Regions from separate parts of the Sporosarcina sp. SAFN-015 genome, predicted to be linked through region 2. Evidence: riboswitches for the same ligand, from Rfam matches in the RefSeq annotation. Region 2 holds a riboswitch; the other holds the start of a gene.
The links. A riboswitch is a leader RNA that binds a small molecule or an ion and turns the genes downstream of it on or off. The one in region 2 is predicted to bind FMN.

Region 1: it holds a riboswitch for FMN, as region 2 does, so the genes downstream of both, ribD (bifunctional diaminohydroxyphosphoribosylaminopyrimidine deaminase/5-amino-6-(5-phosphoribosylamino)uracil reductase RibD) here and ACR65H_RS06635 (ECF transporter S component) in region 2, are expected to answer to the same signal.

The regions. Positions count from the first base shown of each region.
Region 1 is NZ_JBPFDR010000003.1:36,822-46,235, reverse strand. It holds gene parE (DNA topoisomerase IV subunit B) at 1-545, shown strand, start outside; gene parC (DNA topoisomerase IV subunit A) at 542-2,968, shown strand; gene ACR65H_RS05995 (MFS transporter) at 3,120-4,343, shown strand; gene ACR65H_RS05990 (rRNA methyltransferase) at 4,472-4,849, opposite strand; gene ACR65H_RS05985 (LAGLIDADG family homing endonuclease) at 4,855-5,661, opposite strand; gene fni (type 2 isopentenyl-diphosphate Delta-isomerase) at 5,790-6,824, opposite strand; FMN riboswitch at 6,998-7,145, shown strand; gene ribD (bifunctional diaminohydroxyphosphoribosylaminopyrimidine deaminase/5-amino-6-(5-phosphoribosylamino)uracil reductase RibD) at 7,209-8,294, shown strand; gene ribE (riboflavin synthase) at 8,295-8,945, shown strand; gene ACR65H_RS05965 (bifunctional 3,4-dihydroxy-2-butanone-4-phosphate synthase/GTP cyclohydrolase II) at 8,958-9,414, shown strand, end outside.
Region 2 is NZ_JBPFDR010000003.1:164,739-174,152, reverse strand. It holds gene ACR65H_RS06655 (response regulator transcription factor) at 1-145, shown strand, start outside; gene ACR65H_RS06650 (ATP-binding protein) at 138-1,937, shown strand; gene ACR65H_RS06645 (RNA polymerase sigma factor SigX) at 2,027-2,554, shown strand; gene ACR65H_RS06640 (hypothetical protein) at 2,555-3,760, shown strand; FMN riboswitch at 3,842-3,973, shown strand; gene ACR65H_RS06635 (ECF transporter S component) at 4,188-4,769, shown strand; gene ACR65H_RS06630 (DUF4085 family protein) at 4,981-6,048, shown strand; gene ACR65H_RS06625 (hypothetical protein) at 6,086-6,301, shown strand; gene ACR65H_RS06620 (GNAT family N-acetyltransferase) at 6,475-6,912, shown strand; gene ACR65H_RS06615 (hypothetical protein) at 6,938-7,138, shown strand; gene ACR65H_RS06610 (hypothetical protein) at 7,229-7,585, shown strand; gene ACR65H_RS06605 (ferredoxin) at 7,885-8,142, opposite strand; gene ACR65H_RS06600 (YpbB family protein) at 8,251-9,294, shown strand; gene ACR65H_RS06595 (RecQ family ATP-dependent DNA helicase) at 9,291-9,414, shown strand, end outside.

The DNA of each region.
Region 1 (9,414 bases), 130 kb from region 2:
TCATCCATGCGATTGGAGGAGGGGTCGGCGCAGATTTTCAGATCGATGATATCGCTTACGATAAAGTGATCATCATGACCGACGCCGATACCGACGGAGCGCATATCCAAGTACTACTTCTTACGTTCTTCTATCGTTATATGAAGCCGCTAATCGAAGCAGGGAAAGTGTTCATCGCACTTCCTCCGCTTTATAAAGTCTCAAAAGGGACAGGCAAGAAGGAACAAGTCGAGTATGCATGGACCGAAGCCGATCTTGACGATGCTATTAAAAAAATCGGCCGCGGTTATATGCTTCAGCGTTATAAAGGTCTCGGTGAAATGAATGCCGATCAATTATGGGATACGACGATGAATCCTGAAACCCGTACACTCATCCGCGTCACTATAGAGGATGGAGCACAATCGGAAAGACGTGTCACCACACTCATGGGAGACAAGGTTGAGCCTCGTAGAAAATGGATTGAAACGAACGTCGATTTCGGCACCGAGGACCATAATATTTTGGAAAATGAATTTTTACATGTTGAGGGGGATTTTGAATGACTTCAACTGAGCGATACCAGGACTTGCCTTTGGAAGAAGTAATAGGCGACCGTTTTGGACGTTATAGTAAATACATCATTCAGGACAGGGCACTTCCGGACGCTAGGGACGGATTGAAGCCAGTTCAAAGAAGGATTCTTTACGCGATGTTCCATGAAGGGAACACTCACGATAAAGCATTTAGAAAAGCTGCGAAAACAGTCGGGAATGTCATCGGCAACTACCACCCGCATGGTGATACTTCTGTATACGATGCGATGGTGCGGATGAGTCAGGAATGGAAGCTTCGTCATCTGATGATTGAAATGCACGGGAACAACGGTTCGGTGGATGGAGATCCAGCAGCTGCCATGCGTTATACGGAAGCAAGGCTTTCTGCGATTGCAGCGGAAATGCTGCGTGATATCGGTAAAAATACGGTGGAGTTCATTCCAAACTTCGATGATACAGAGCCTGAACCGACCGTATTGCCTTCCCGTTTCCCGAACTTGCTTGTCAACGGGTCAACAGGAATTTCTGCGGGATATGCGACTGATATTCCGCCGCATGCCTTACATGAGGTCATTGATGCGGTACTCATGCGAATGGATAATTCGGATGTATCTGTTGAGGAATTGATGACGGTCTTAAAAGGACCCGATTTTCCTACTGGCGCAATTATCCAAGGGACGGATGGGATCAAAACGGCCTATGAAACAGGAAGAGGCCGATTTGTCATCCGTGCTAAATCGGAAATCGAATCGTTAAAAGCAGGTAAATCACAAATCGTCATTACCGAAATTCCTTACGATGTTAACAAAGCGAATTTAGTAAAGAAAATGGATGAACTCCGTTTAGACCGAAAGCTCGATGGTATTGCAGACGTTCGTGACGAATCCGATCGTACAGGGCTTCGGATTGTCGTAGAACTGAAGAAGGATATGGATGGCAATGCCATTTTGCAATATTTATTAAAAAACACCGATCTTCAGGTGACATATAATTTCAATATGGTAGCGATTTCAAATAGAAGGCCGACTCTTATGTCGCTGCCAATGCTATTGGATGCTTACATCGACCACCAAAAGGATGTCGTTACGAGAAGATCCGAGTATGATATTCAAAAAGCGAAAGACCGGTTGCATATTGTAGAAGGTCTCATGAAAGCTCTATCTATCCTGGATGAAGTGATTAAGACGATTAGAGCATCGAAAGACAAACGCGATGCAAAAAATAATATTATATCGAAATTCGGATTTACAGAAGTGCAAGCGGAAGCGATTGTATCCCTTCAGTTGTACAGATTAACAAATACGGATATTACTGAACTGAAAAAAGAGGATGCAGAGCTTAGGAAGTTGATTGAACAGCTTGACGCCATTCTGAAAAGTGATAAAAAACTTTCTTCGGTCATTAAAAAGGAACTACTTGAAATACGCAAACAGTTCTCCGAACAAAGAAGATCTGTCATTGAAGAGAAGATAGAAAACATTAAAGTGGACCTTGATATCCTCGTACCGAGCGAAGAAGTCGTCGTATCGGTTACAAAAGATGGCTATGTGAAACGCACGAGCATCCGTTCGTATAGCGCGTCAAACGGCACTGGACAAGAGATGAAAGAGTCCGATTACAGTCTGCTAGAAACCGTCATGAATACGCAGCATCACCTTCTATTGTTCACATCGCATGGCAATTACTTGTATCAGCCCGTGCATGAACTCCCTGATATCCGATGGCGTGATCTTGGTCAGCATATATCAAGCATCATCTCATTGGAATCGAATGAGGAAATTATCTCAGCAATCGGTATCGAAAACTTCGATGACGAAACACTCGTTCTCACTGCTGCAGATAATGGAAACGTAAAAGTATCAAAGCTGTCGGACTTCCAAGTGCAACGTTATTCTCGGACGTTTAAGGCGATGAACATGAAAAAAGAAGATCGCCTTGTCGATGTACAGCTCGTATCAGGTGATGAAGATATCATCCTATTCAGCGAGCAGGCATATGGATTACGTTTCTCACTTACGGAATTGTCGGTTACAGGTGTACGGACAGCGGGTGTAAAAGGCATTAATTTAAAAACGAATGATAAGCTTGCATCCATGCTTGTAGTGCGCGACGAAGCAGAATCCATCTTGATAGCCACACAACGCGGCTCAGTCAAGCGGATGGCATTGAAGGAACTTGAGGCAGCAGCAAGGGCACAGCGTGGGGTAGTTGTATTGAAAGAGTTAAAAACGAATCCGCATCGGATTGTCGGCAGTCAATTAGTGAAACCAAGCGATACTACAATCTTATTGACAACTAAAGATGCTAAAATCGCAGTCGAGGCAGGATCGTTGAGGCTCGTCGATCGCTATTCGAATGGCAGTTCACTTGTGGATGAAAGCAAACACGGAAAAGTCATCACAGTCTATAAAGAGGCTGAAACGAAGGAATAACGGAATGCGCCTACTAGCAGAATTAAATCTGCAGTAGGCGTTTTTTCTTGGTCAATTTATAGGTAAAGATTACCGTGACAATTCTACGATTTTACCGTATAATAATTCGAAAGTCGAAATATATAATAAAAATGAATAATGGGGAATGAGTATGTGGAAAAACCGTAACGTTTGGATCATTTTATCAGGTGAAATGATTGCCGGACTCGGGTTATGGACTGGAATCATCGGAAACTTGGAATTTTTACAAGAGAAGATTCCATCGGATTTTGTGAAAGCACTCATATTATCAATCGGTTTATTGGCAGGCATCATTGCTGGTCCAACAGCTGGACGTATTATTGACCAATCGAGGAAAAAGACAGTCTTGATAGTAGCAGGACTTGGAAGGCTTGTCAGCGTTGTATTCATGTTACTCGCTATTGGAACAGGGTCTGTCTGGTGGATGGTAGCATTCATCATTTCAATTCAATTGTCCGCAACTTTCTATTTCCCTGCACTGCAGTCGGCAATCCCGCTTGTCGTAAAGGATGACGATCTATTGACGATGAATGGATTGCATATGAATGTAGCAACGGTTGCTCGGGTCGTCGGTACAGCCCTGGCAGGGGTCATGCTCGTATACTGGTCATTGGCTTCGTTGTATTGGGTGTCAATGATTGCCTATGCAGCTCTTTTGGGCTTCACGATGATGCTCAAAATCGATGAAGGGGAGGGGAGTGCAAGTTCCCGGAGAAAAGACGGTGAAAAAGGTGGATTCATGGAAGTTTTTCCAGTCTTAAAAGCATATCCTGCTGTTGGTATGACGCTAATTATGACAATGATTCCATTATTATTTCTCGGTTCATTCAATCTGATCGTTATTAATATAAGTGAAATACAAGACTCTTCGTCGATTAAAGGATTAATTTATACGGCTGAAGGAATTGCCTTCATGGTCGGTTCCTTTGCAGTAAAATTCATTACTCGAAAATGGAAGACGACGGTTATTTTATTTTTCTTTGCTTCGATGGTAGCAATTGCTGAATTCATGCTATTTTTTGCTGCTAACATCGTTTTGACACTGAGCGCATTTGCTGTATTAGGCTTTGCATTAGGATGTTTTTTCCCGACAGCAATGGTCATTTTTCAGAAACAAATGCCAAAAGCATACCATGGACGATTTTTCTCGTTCCGTAATATGTTAGAAAGGGTCATGTTCCAATTCGTATTGTTGAGCGCTGGGGTATTTTTGGATATTGTCGGATTACAAGTGATGGTTATTATTTTCGGTCTAATTAGTCTCAGCATGACTTTGTTATTTTTTATTCAAATGAAACGAAGAAATATCGTATTGGAACAAACGAAAATAGAACCTGCAGCCGAAATCATTTGATGATTCGCTGCAGGTTTATTTATGATCAAAAAAAATCGGTTTCGTCTCAATGTTATGAGTATACTTTAATGTGATATTTAACTTCCACTAATATATATTATGGCCACGGCACTGAGTTAAGTATTTAATCATACCTCTATTCTGTACCTATGACCTTTATTTTTACTTTTTTCTACATCAATGAATTGTGCGCTGTATTCGATTACATCGTTTATATAAAGTTTGTTTTCCTTTGCCAACTCTTTTATTTCTTCGAAAAGCTCTTTATCGTAAGTTGTCTTATAATGTTCACGGTCCTTTGGTCGCTGCTTTTTATCAAATAAGATCCCATCATTACTTGATAATAAGTTGATAAAACCGCTTTCCAATAAATAATTGATATGCGTGTCATGACTTTCCGCTAAATTGTTTAATTCATTTATCAATGCTTTACTTATCGTAGTTCTGAATTCAATTCGAGTTGTATCAATAGTTTGTTGTAATTTACCGTTAACTAATTTCCACATTTGTTTCACTCCAATTCTAAAATGGCTTGTTCAAATTCAGCTGTGTATTGATGCTTAATCATTCTTACTTTTTTGTTCTTGTTATACAGATCACCAGCTCCATCATAAATGATATCAGCTAGTTTAGGAAGGTCTTGTTTTCCTTTTACCCAGACCCGGTAAATGGTTTTCTTAGATTGTGTAACCTCTGAAGTTATTTCCGTTCGCAAATTCCATTTTTGAAATACAGTAAAAAGTCCACCTGCAAACAATTCGCTCGCTGTAGTTATATTCATAACATATCCTCGATTTTGCACCCATCCATCTCCGTCTATAACACCTCTTATAAATGCAGGCATGAACTGATCTGGCACGTCAGGAAAAGGTACATTATGTGATTTATTCGGTGTTACACCAAGCCGCTCTAGATCCTCCTTAATGGTTTTTGAATTTATTATCAACATCGGTGTTGTTCTCGTGCCGCTTGGTTGAGCAATCGTCGGATTCGCATCCATTAGTTTTGCTACTTTCATCAATATCGTCTCATCTTTTTGCGATAAGCATATAGAATGTACTTTGCTATTCACATGGCCATCTGTAATAAATAATCCCAATACCCAAGCCATCTCATGAGACCATGTTTTAAAGAAATCTTCGTTCACTTTATGAATGCGCCGACGTCCTATAGGACGCAATTCGACTCCATGCTTTATCAATACATTACGAATTCCACGATCTGACAACCCAATAATAGTGCAAAGTTTTTCATACGACAACCCGCTTTTATAAAGTTCAATGATTTTTTCGTCTGTCATACCCGGATTACGCGCCATCCCACCCACTCCTCCTTTTATGCTGTCTATACCCATTAGACAAACTTATGTTCCTATTTTCAACTAATTAACTGAATGTTATTTCAACTAAAAAAACCACTCGCTTTTGCAAGTGGTCTCTCAACTATTCATCTTTTCACATATTGTACTCTGTCAGTCGCTTGAAGTTCTTCCAATGTAGATGCGCCTACGCCGAACATAGCCATGCGCAGCTCTAATTCTTTCGTTTCCATAACTCTCATGACATCTTCTGGAGTTTGTGTCGCTTCTTTCAAGATTGATCTCCCAAAACCGACAATATTAGCACCTAATGCTATTGTTTTTGCAGCGTCCAGGCCAGTCGACATGCCGCCACTTGCAACGACCGACTGCCCGCCGATCTTCTCACGTACAGAAACGACACAATCCACTGTCGGTGTGCCCCAAACGCTAAACGTTTCAGCTGCAGTCTGTTTAACAGGATCGGTCGACCGGTATTTTTCCACTTGACTCCAAGATGTTCCGCCTGCGCCTGCTACGTCTATGAAAGACACACCGACGTCACACAGCTTTTTAGCAGTAGCCCCGTCGATTCCCCAACCGACTTCCTTTACACCGACTGGAACTTCCAATTCTTTTGATAGAGCCTCGATTTTCATTAATAAATCCTTGAAATTCAAATCTCCATTCGGTTGAATAACTTCCTGAAGGCTGTTTAAGTGAAGTACCAATGCATTAGCATCAGTCATTTCAATAATTTGCCGGCATTGATCAATGCCAAATCCGTAATTCAATTGAACCGCGCCTAAATTGGCGATAATCGGAACGGACGGCGCGTATTGTCTCACTTGGAATGAAGCTCTATGCTCCTCGCTTTCGATCAATGCACGCATAGATCCTAATGCTAATATCCACCCTTTTTCTTCAGCGGCAAGCGCCAAATTACGGTTGATCGTTTCGGCAAAAGCAGCTCCGCCAGTCATGGAGCTTATCATGAATGGTGTTGGTCGTACTTGTTCAATAAAGGTACTTTCAATGGAAATTTCATTAAAGTTAATTTCAGGTAAAGCGTTATGAGTGAAGTGAACCCTTTCCAGTCCAGTTGTAATATGGTTTCCCGTCACTTTTTCGTTGAGCGTGATTTCAATATGCTCTGCTTTCCGTTGATGGATAGACCCAGTCATTAGCAAACAATCCCTCTTCCCTAGCACGAAGATATCCATTGAGTTTACATCCTCGTTTAACGCTTTTCTTTACATTTCATTATAGGTTACCTACCTTGTAATTTCAGCTATTAGGATTATTTTATTTGGCAACCATTTAAAAAGTATGTTAAGTTTGAGTCGGTCAAATCAAAACGACACTTCGGGGCAAGGTGAAATTCCTTACCGGCGGTGATCAAGCGCAATGCTTGTCAGTCCGTGACCCGTTCTTCCATACGGAAGACGGTGGAGCTGGTGTAAATCCGGCACCGACAGTGAAAGTCTGGATGGGAGAAGCTGCTCGAGTTTGATGACTATGCCCAAATGAAATATCCGCCCTTTCAAATATTAGAAAGGGGGAATTCGATGGACCACGCCGATTATATGAAGTTAGCTTTAGATCTTGCGAAGCTTGCAGACGGTTATACGTCACCGAATCCAATCGTCGGTGCTGTTTGTGTGAAAAACGGCCAGATTGTAGGGACAGGTGCGCATATGGAAGCTGGAACACCTCATGCTGAAGTGCATGCCCTCCGTATGGCCGGTTCGAATGCAGTCGGTGCAGATCTTTATGTCACTTTAGAACCTTGTGCGCATGTCGGAAAGACGCCTGCGTGCACAGAGACAATCATTGCCAGCGGCATTCGCCGTGTTTTCATTGCATCCACAGATCCGAATCCTTCCGTAAATGGAAAAGGGATTAGGCTTCTTCGGAATGCCGAAATTGAAGTGATCACGGATGTTTGTAAAGAAGAGGCGGATTTTAGCAACCGGGCATTTTTTCATTTTATTCAACACAAAAAACCCTACGTCACTTTAAAGGCAGCCGCCACTCTCGATGGCCGCCTTGCAACGCAAAACGGGAACAGCAAATGGATCACGTCTGAAAGTTCGAGGCTAGATGTCCATACCCTCCGCCATACCCATGATGCAATTTTAGTAGGTGTTAACACAATTCTTCAAGATAATCCTTTCCTCACCACCCGTTTGCCCCATGGTGGAAAGAACCCAACACGTATTATTTTAGATAGGCATCTACGGACGCCTGAAACCGCAAATGTAATTCAGGACCAAGCTGCCGAAACGATTATTTTTACACTTGAATCGAATCGTTCGCGTACCTTTACCGATTTCCCATTCGTTCATGTGGAACTGATATCGGAACAAGTTAACTTTTTGGATGAAGTTCTCACTCGACTTGCTGCACGAGGAATCATGACACTATTAGTGGAAGGCGGAAGCAAGGTCCATTCCAGTTTCATTCAAGCGCGTCTTGTAAATGAGCTGTATTTATATATGGCTCCAAAGTTGATAGGTAACGGCCCTTCCCTTTTCATGGATGAGAGCAGAACAACGATTGCGGAATCAGAACCGCTGCGTATACTTGACGTAAAGCAAATTGGAGAAGATATCCGTCTTCATGCACTTTTTCAGAATGGAGGTGCAAGCTGATTGTTTACTGGAATTGTTGAGGAAGTTGGAACCATTCATGCGATTAAGAAAGGTTCTTCATCGATGCAATTACTAATTACCTGCGGTCTTGTGCTCTCTGACGTAACAAAGGGAGATAGTATTTCCGTCAATGGTGTTTGTTTAACCGTCTCAGAATTTTCAACAACACAATTTGCAGCGGACGTAATGCCCGAAACTTTCAAGGCAACGACCCTTTTCACGTTGAAGTCCGGAAGTCAAGTGAATTTGGAACGTGCGATGGCAGCGAACGGCCGTTTCGGCGGCCATTTTGTTACAGGCCATGTTGATTGCATAGGAGAAATTATTGCAGTCAGATATGTCGAAAACGCCATCTATATGGACATTCAAATCGATTCCGCGTTCCAATCACATCTTGTTCCGAAAGGTTCTATAACGGTAGATGGTACTTCTTTGACTGTTTTCGATGTCTCAGAACAAGGGTTTACAATATCCCTCATTCCGGTCACCCAAGCTGATTCCGTACTCGGACAGAAGCGTGTCGGCGACTATGTCAATGTGGAATGCGATATCCTTGCGAAATATTTGGAGCGGATCGTCTCTAGGAAAGAAACTAAACCGCCAGGCGGCTTGACAATGGATGTACTTGCCAAAAGCGGATTTTTGGAATAAGAGGTGTAATAGATGTTTAGTACGGTTGAACAAGCAATAGATGAATTGAAAAAAGGTAAAGCAATTATCGTCGTTGATGACGAAAGCCGTGAAAATGAAGGCGATTTTGTAGCACTCGCTGACTTCGCAACCCCTGCTATGATTAATTTCATGGCTACTGAAGGACGGGGCTTAATATGTGTACCGATTGAACAACAGCTGGCAGACCATCTTGGACTAGCCCCGATGGCCACTACGAATACCGATGTCCACGGAACTGCTTTCACAGTAAGCATTGATCATGCGTCTAGCCACACGGGGATATCCGCATTTGAACGATCAGAAACGATATTGAAAATGCTTCATCCCGACTCGACTTTTTCTGATTTCAAAAGACCTGGTCATATCTTCCCGTTAGTCGCAAAAGCAAACGGCGTATTGGAACGGCCGGGACATACGGAAGCTGCGGTTGATCTCGCCCGTCTAGCCG
Region 2 (9,414 bases):
CTATGAATTTTTTGGAGATTTACGCACAGTCGATACACATGTAAAAAGGTTGCGCGAGAAGCTGAGCCGTGTATCGGAAAGCGCTGCTAAAATGATTGTTACAGTTTGGGGTGTCGGCTATAAGTTCGAGGTTCCGAATGAATAGGATATGGCATTCAATCGTCGGGAAGCTATGGGCAACCATATTGCTTCTCGTTTCCTTTGTTCTCTTTATCGTCACTGTCCTACTACTTGAATTTCTAGACAATTTCCATACGAATCAGGCTGAGGATTCATTGCGCAGGGAAGCAACGACAATCGGAAAAATCGTTCTTGATCACGAAAACGAATCTGCGATGCGGCTTATCATTCAGGACATATTGGATAATGAAACGAATGCGATGATCATTGATTCAGACAAAGAAGTCCATTATTCATTTCATAAAGGATTGAATCAAGAAAAGATCGTGAAGAAAATTTTATCGGAACCAAAATTTTTCTCGAATATTGAAATCAATAAAAAAGTAGTAAAAGAAATGATTCTCCCATCTCTTGGAGATGAGAACGTCATGGAACAATTTCTTGTTCTCGTGTATCCGTATGATGAAGTTGACGGTAAAATCCAATCAATTGTCATGTACCAAAGCCTCGATGCCGTACACCGTACGACGAAAAGGACGACGAATATCGTTTTCCTATCAGCTTTCATCGCTTTCATTTTAACGACTATATTCGCTTTCTTCCTTTCCACGAAAATTACTTCTCCATTGCGCGGAATGAAGCAAGCCGCCTTTGAATTATCTAAAGGAAACTTTGAAACACGTCTACCGGTCATGCAAAATGATGAAATCGGCCAGTTGGCGACTGCATTCAACCAGATGGGCAGACAGTTGAAATACCAAATGGAATTGATCAAGCAGGAAAAGGAACAATTATCAAGTATCCTCACATCAATGACAGATGCAGTCATCACTTTCAATCGAGACTATTCGATTCTTTTAAGCAACCCGCAGGCAGAACGTTTATTGCAGAAATGGTATTTTGCCAATGGGGCCGATGATAAAGTGTTGCCGAAGGAAATTTTTCATATGCTGGAGCACGCAATCACATTTGCGGAGGAAGTCGAGGATGAGCTTGAAATAGGCGGCCAGTTTTACGGTATCTCGATAAGCCCCCTCTATAGCGAAAATAGCATTCGTGGTGCAGTAGCCGTGTTGCGGGATATGACTGATCAGCATAAGCTTGATAAGCTGAGATCCGATTTCATAGCAAATGTGTCTCATGAATTGAGGACGCCAATTTCCTTACTGCAAGGGTATAGCGAAGCGATCATTGATGATGTAATGACGAGTGACGAGGAACGAAATGAAATGGTGCAGATCATCCACGATGAATCGAAACGGATGAGCCGTCTCGTAACAGATCTGCTCGACCTCGCAAGGATGGAATCGGGCCATATGCGACTATACAAATTGAATTTCCCTCTCATTCCTTTCTTGGATAGAGTTCGAAATAAATTTATGCAAATCGCCCGTGATTCAAATGTGATGCTTACATTGGATTTTGATGAGAAAGACAAGGATATTGCCCTTTTTGCTGATGATTTCCGTTTGGAACAAGTGTTCACAAATTTGATTGATAATGCAATCCGCCATACGCCAGATGGAGGAAAAGTGACAGTTGGTGTCGAAAGAAAAGGGGATATGGTTGAAATTTCCGTCGCCGATACGGGGAGCGGCATACCGAAAGAGGATCTCCCGTTTATTTTCGAACGTTTTTATAAAGCTGACAAAGCACGGACGAGAGGTAAAGGCGGAACCGGTCTAGGGTTAGCGATTGCGAAAAACATCGTTGACTCGCATGAAGGACGGATTACTGCGGAACTAGGTGATACATCAGGTACCATCTTTAAATGCGTATTGCCAATCGGTCCGAAAGATTCAAATGCTGAAGAGTAAGCGACGGGAAAAAACGTCAGCAGGAAAAGTAAACGGGGATGAAACTTTTCATCTTGAATTACGACTAATGTATTGAACGGGGGGATTTTGTGGATGACTCCGTTTTCCACAGGCTATACGAGCAATATCATCAGGATGTTTTCAATTTCCTCATCTATATAACAGGAGATCGACATTCATCCGAAGATCTTATGCATGAAGTGTATGTCAGAGTGCTGAAAGCCTATGCTGGTTTTGAAGGGAAGAGCTCTGAAAAGACATGGCTCTTTTCCATCGCGAAAAATGTCGCCATTGACCACTTCAGAAAGAAGAATGTACGGCAAAAACATCAATTCGATAAGTTCGACTGGGAGCAAAGTGAGTTGCCTTCTACAGGAAATACTCCCGAAGAAATTGCATCGTTAAATGAAGAGATGAGACAGTTGCTTCGAATATTAGATACGTGCACAGGCGACCAAAAGATGGTGATCGTTTTGCGTTATTTCCAAGAGCTCTCTATAGCAGAAACGGCAGACACTCTTGGTTGGACCGAAGGAAAAGTGAAAACGACACAGCATCGAGCAATTAAAGCATTGCAAAAGAAATTGAATGCTCTTTCGGCAGAGGAGGGAAGATGAATGACAAACAATCAATGGGATGACGACAAACTGGAAAACCTTCTTCATTCCATGCCGAAAATTGAAGATAACCGTTCAAAAGAACAAATTTTGGAGCGGCTTAAACAAGATGAGCGCATGAAAAAAACGCGCCGAATGAATCCAAAGAAATGGATGCCTGTCATCGTGGCAGCAGCTGCATTGCTTCTCTTTAGTTTTATTATCCCTTCCATGCTTAACAGTAACAAGAATGATGGGGCAATGGAGGATTCGGGTGCTCCTCGTGCATTTAAAGCCGAACGGGCGATAGACTCCTCAACTGAAAATGAAGCAGCGGTGGAATCTGCAGATCCCTTTAATGCTTCTGATGCAACGGAGTCAGCAGCGCTGTCATCAGCAAATGTTGAAAGCCATGTCGTACTTGCAGACGAGTTTTTTGATTTTACTCCTTTTCAAATTGGATTAGTGGAATCTGCAAATGTTGTTCCTATCACATTCTTGATTCCTGATTCGCAGATCCGTTCTGATTTTCCTGATGGAAGTCCGTCAAGCATCGAGCTGTATAATAAATATGCAGCTGAATTTCCGGAAGAGGAACTTGGTTTCGACGACTATCATCCGTATAAAGGCAAGGTATATGAGGAAAATGGTATACTTCATCATCAAATCCCTGCCGAGCATTCGTATGATCTGTCATCTGCTATAGTAGATTTTTATTTCAATTCAATGAAAGAAACTTTTCTTGAATTTGAAAAGCTGCAGCTCGTCGATGAAAAAGGCAATCCGACTTCTTTTGAGAGTATTGGTAAATCCAATGCTGTCGACTTGAATAATCCGTTTCCTTATTATCGATATACAATGCCTTCCGGTAAAGTCTATTTAGCTCCATATGAGCCAGCTGGCACTGTTAATACAGTAGCGGAAGGACTCCTCGAAATGAAAGAAGTCAATGGGGATATTGTACAATCACTAATTCCCGATAATATAGACTATGAAGTACACATGGATGATGAAATAGCTGTTATTACGTTCAAAGAGCAATTGGATGTCACTGCTTTTGATCAAAATATTATGAATCAGATGATAGAAGGATTCATGCTTACGGCAAAAGGTTATGACAAGCAAGTCCGTCTCGAGAATGTAACCGAAGATAGCTTTGGCAAGTATGATCTGACAAAGACATTGCCAATGCCAATCGGCGGCAATCCAACATGGTTCACTCCATAATTAGGTAGGCAAGCGTTTTGTAAACAGAAGAGTTTACAAAACGCTTTTTTCTGGATACAATAGAGTTGTAATATAATATTGATTCATCTTCGGGGCAGGGTGTAATTCCCGACCGGCGGAAATGGAAGTTCAACTTCCTAGCCCGCGAGCGTAACAGCTGATTCCGGTGAGATTCCGGAGCCGACAGTATAGTCTGGATGGGAGAAGGTGAAGGTGCAGCCGTCTTTTTGTGTTGTCTACAAAAAGGGTGCTTATTTAAGTATGGGAATGTGTAAAGGGAATTCACCTTTATTGCAAACCTCTATTTAATGTTGCCTTTTAAAACTCTCCCTAAAGCTCAGTTGCTTTAGGGATTTTGTTTTGGACAACAAAAAGCGGTTAGACCTTTCCTCTTTTGAAGTGAATCGCAAAAGGAGAGAGGAACAAAATGAACAATAAGAAATTACGCAGGATGATTCTCATCGCAATCCTGGGAAGCATTTCAACGGTATTGATGCAATTGAATTTCCCGCTGCCTGCATTGCCAGCATTCCTGAAAGTCGATTTCAGTGAAATTCCAGCTGTATTGGCGATCATGACGATGGGTCCTGTGGCAGGTATCGCAGTTGAATTGCTTAAAAATGTATTGCATTGGTTTTTATCGGGAAGCCCTACAGGTGTACCGGTAGGCGAGCTTGCAAACTTTGTAACTGGCGTCCTTTTCATTATGCCAATCTACTTCATCTTTAAGAAGGTTCAAAATACAAAAGGCCTGACAGCTGGCTTAATTACCGGAACGGTTATTATGGCTGTCGGAATGAGCGCATTGAATTATTTTGTGTTCTTGCCAATGTACACGTACTTTTTGAATATGCCTGCTTATACAGGAGAGGCAATGTTCAATGTTATCGTACTAGGGATTCTTCCTTTCAATTTAATAAAAGGCATTATGCTGATGGTTATTTCGTTGCTGCTGTATAAGAGCATGAGCAAATGGATCGACCAACAAAACCGTCAGTTGACGATGTAATAACTATAGATTTCATGGGTATGTGAACAGATAATTGTTCACATACTCTTTTTTTATACTTCTTGAATCTCCTTATAACTTGCAGATATTACTAATATTATCGATTATAAAGTGTTATACTTGTTGTACAAATTCGAATACTTTTAACAGGTGAAAAGGACAGATACTAAATTATATTACGAGAGTTAGACAACTTAAAGGGAGCAAAACAATGTTTTTCTTATCACGTGAACGACAGGAAGTTTTTGAGGCAGCACATACATATCCGTTTGAGGAAGAGATCGATGGTGAATTTGAAAAATATTTATATGAAAATTTAGTGCACTACATAGATGTCTTTCCACAAAATTTTCAATCTCAAATTATAGAACGAACATTATTTCGAAATGATACGTCAATGCATGAATTTAAAGAATGGTGTAAAGAGATTATTGAACAGTTCATAACTAAGAGCAATGCGATTTATGAAACGCGTGATTCAATAGTAGAACGCTTTCATCCATCTGCACAAACCGTTTTTTCTCAGTCATTTCATGACGGTGAGATTATTAATGCTGAGGAACAAGGAACTGAATTTACGCTTCTATTAGATATGAGAGGCGGCTTTTCAGTTGAGTCAATTGTGCAGTTAGTGTTTCATGGTGCACAAACTGAGGGCGAGCTTGAAGGCTACTATGTATATGACGAGCTAATAAAAATTGAAGATAGATTTGGATTACGAGTTTTGTCTAGCTTTGGAAGTTCTTATAGCGAATGGACGATTTATTTCAAAGAAGTCACAGCAAATTACTTATACCGTCCTGCTGTTTATATTGAACCGGGAGAAATTGTTACGTGGGATGATTACGTTTCTGCGCTCAATCAAGACGACAAATATTATATTATAAAAGACATGCGCTTTATAGAGATTGATTTGGGTAGTCTCTCACAAACGAAGAATGGTATTTTCGCTGGAGAGATTTTCGTAGGAGAAAATTTTAATGAGGCAAGAGAGCGAATTTACTGCGCAACTTACGAAGATCCTTATGCACATTTGAGTGAGCCGATTCCGACTGATGAATTGATAGTTGCTATGTTTGATCCTGACCAAAATATTCGAGTACGTGCCTTCAATACGATTTTTGCACTAGGAGAAGATGTAGCATATATCGTTAATATGGCGCTTCGTAAAGCGAATGTAAGTCCAGATGAAGATATGTATTTTGACATTCTAGCAAGTCATTTTAATCAACTTGGTTGTTTAGAGGATGATGTAAAACTGAAATGGCTTATGAAATAAGAAGAGAGATGTTAAATAAAACAAAGAGGTGTGACTGATGAGCGATCGATTTGAATTAAGTTTTAAAAACAAGGTAGTGAGAATGTGGTTGCTTCTTATGATACCGACTGTCATTGTACAAATATGTCTCACACAGTTTACTGCACTACCGAGAGAAATCCCTGCACTAATTCCTGCCATTCCATTGACGATCTTTTTTATATGGCTTTATCTGCATAAAAGGAAACAAAAGAAAGAGCATTTTGTTGTCTAATTGTTTATTTTCAATAATCGGATTGGTACTGGCACAAATGAAGCATAAAATTAGTAATTTCAAATCGTTTCCAAATACGCAATATGCTTTTTCTATTAACGGAGTTCTTATTGAATAAGTAGGTGCGCCTTTTGGTGTGGTAGCTTTGCTGTTTAGGGTGGAAGGTGAAAGTAATGACAATAGAAATTAGACCAATCCAACAAACAGATCTCATGGATGTAGTCGGATTGATGGGTGAATTAGGTTATCCTACAAATCTCGAAGAATTAACGAAGCGGTTCGGGTTACTTCAAAATCATCTAGATTATGAAGCGTTAGTAGCTGTTCAAAACAATCATGTTATAGGTTTTGCGGGGGTATGTAAGGCACTTGCATTTGAGTTTACAGGTATATATGTGCGTATTATTGCGTTTGTTGTAAGTTCCAAACAACGTCAGCAAGGGATTGGAACAAAGCTATTAAAAGCATGTGAAGAATGGGCAATTCAACAAGGTGCAGTAGCTATAACTTTAAATAGTGGCAATCGAGAAGAGCGTCACGCGGCACATCATTTTTACTCTAGCAATGGCTATGTAGGGAAAAGTACAGGATTTTCAAAAAAGTTAATTTGAGATCAAGTGGTAGGAGGGAGCAATAATGTTCACTGATTTTTATGGTGATTTCAATTCAGTAGTTGTTGCTTTGTTGTGTTGGTGGATAGCTTTGCTTTTTTTTCAAAGGGTTGCGTATCGTTATCCTAAAAATAGTAGTTGGAAGAAAGATGTTGTTTTCACTTTTTTCCAAAGCATATTTGTCATACTTTCTCTTCCTATCTTTGCCTATTTCATTGGCCCTTAATAAATATGTCATTGAATTAAGACTCAATTTTTACTCCATAGCAACTTACTTAAAAAGAAAGAGACAAAGATATACTTTGGGGGAATTCAAATGAAAAAGCCAGTAATAGTAATCCTAACCATGTTAATAGAAATGGGATTGTTGTGGGCTATATCCATATTGATCAAATGGAATCTTATGGAGTTTCTTTTCATAGGGAGTTTATTACTATTTGCTATACCATGGTTGTTTCTATATTTTAATAATCAAAACCAAAACGTATATAACGCAAGTGTAAGAGGAATGACGGGGCAGGATGCAGGAGGAGTTAAATTGTTCCGATTTCGTTTTTCACCAATCATTCTAGGTTTAGTCTTGTTTATGGTTTTAAGTTTTTGTTTGACTGTTTTCTATTACTACGAATACTTTATCGAACTGACATTGTTTATACATGTAGCAAAGGGATAAAATCGGCGAAAAGTGTCCACCTGTAACGAAAGCAACGATTGATAGACTGGGTATACAACAAAAAGAGGCTATCCGGATTACATATCTCCGGCAGCCTCTTTGATTGCTTTACGTCCAGCTTCAGGCGCTATTAGGGTGCCTTAATTTTTGCCAAAAACGCAGAAATACGGCAAATCGAACCCTTCGCAGTTCCATTTGCTCAGGTCATAAGCCAGCCCTGCTGCAAGGCAAATTGCGCCGTTTCGCATGTGCGTCTTATGCATGTCGCATCTGAGCGAGCGCCCTCGGCTTTTGCTTATTTAGTCTTCATATTTTAATGGATCGCCATCGAACGGTGCGTCCGCGACTTTGATCGAATCAGTCGGGCAGCCGTCAAATGCGTCTTCCATATCTTCCAATAGTTCTTCTGGAACTTCTGTAACGCCCGTGTTATCATCAAGAATAACGTAGGCAATCCCCTCATCGTCATAATCGTAGATGTCAGGTGCAGCAGCGCCGCAAGCTCCACATGCAATACATGTGTCCTGGTCAACGATGGTGTATTTTTTGCAAGTCATTGACGTTCTCTCCTCTTTTCTCCGCACTATCTGATTAGTTCCCTTATCATTCTAAAGCTGTTTTCATTTGTTTTCAACAAAAAAACATACTTTTCAGGGGGGCATGTCATGAATTTGTCAATAATTCTACTATTTATCATAAGCAAAATGAATGGACAACGGACTTTGAATGCTGGACTCCATTTGCTTCGTGGAAAGAAATCCGGGCAAACTTTGCAAGATGTTGACTATTTCAACGTCAAACATTTATTTGGCATCTTGCCAAAATTAGACGAAGCAACCTATTTGGAAGTTGCAGATGAATTAAAGGACATGGGATTCATTGTCCAAGTTGAAAAGTTTATTCGTATCACTGAGGCGGGGGAAAAGGCATTAAAAGGGATTCCCGAATTCCACTTCAGCGGATGGGATTATAGAGGACGGGAAATGATCTTTTTCAGCAGACTTTCATTGCTCGTCCAAACCCTATCTTATATGCGTGAAAGGGACACGTCATTCATACCGATTCAAAAAGATCGGGAAATCCAGCTTTTCGTTAAGAGACTCTTAGATAGACAACCGGTTACAGATCCTAGTTTTGCTAAATACATAGGTTATGAATTAAAAAAAGCTCTTAAGATTAGCGGAATGACAAATATACAAAAATATATATTCGCTTGCCGGTTAACTGGAAGATTAGAAACTGCGAAGACGTGGGAGCAATTGTCGATCGACCTAGATGAGCCGACCGATACGCTTCGTCTGCTATTCATCGAAAGCTTACATAGACTTTTACGTGCACTTGAACAATCGGATGATTTTCCGTATCTTAAACAAATTGCCTACGATATCAAAGTGCATACGTATTTGACTGATTCCGCTTTGCAAACGAAACGGTTATTTGAACAAGGGTATTCCATGGAAAGCATCGCGACCATACGAAAATTGAAAATGAGCACGATTGAAGACCATATTATCGAAATAGCAATGGATGATAAGAATTTCCCACTAACACATTTCGTTGCAGAGGAACAAATCCGCGCGGTAGTTTCGAAATCGGCTGAAATGGGGACGAAGCGACTAAAACTTTTGAAAAATGAATTTGAAACACTTTCCTATTTTAAAATCCGTCTCATTTTGGCAGCTAGTAACGAAGGGAGGGTGGATGAATGATGGATTTGAAGGAGATTTTACAAGAGCGATTTGGATATGAAAACTTCCGCCCGGGACAAGAAGAAGTGATTCGTCACGTTTTGACCAAAAAGGACACGATTGCCATTTTGCCTACAGGGA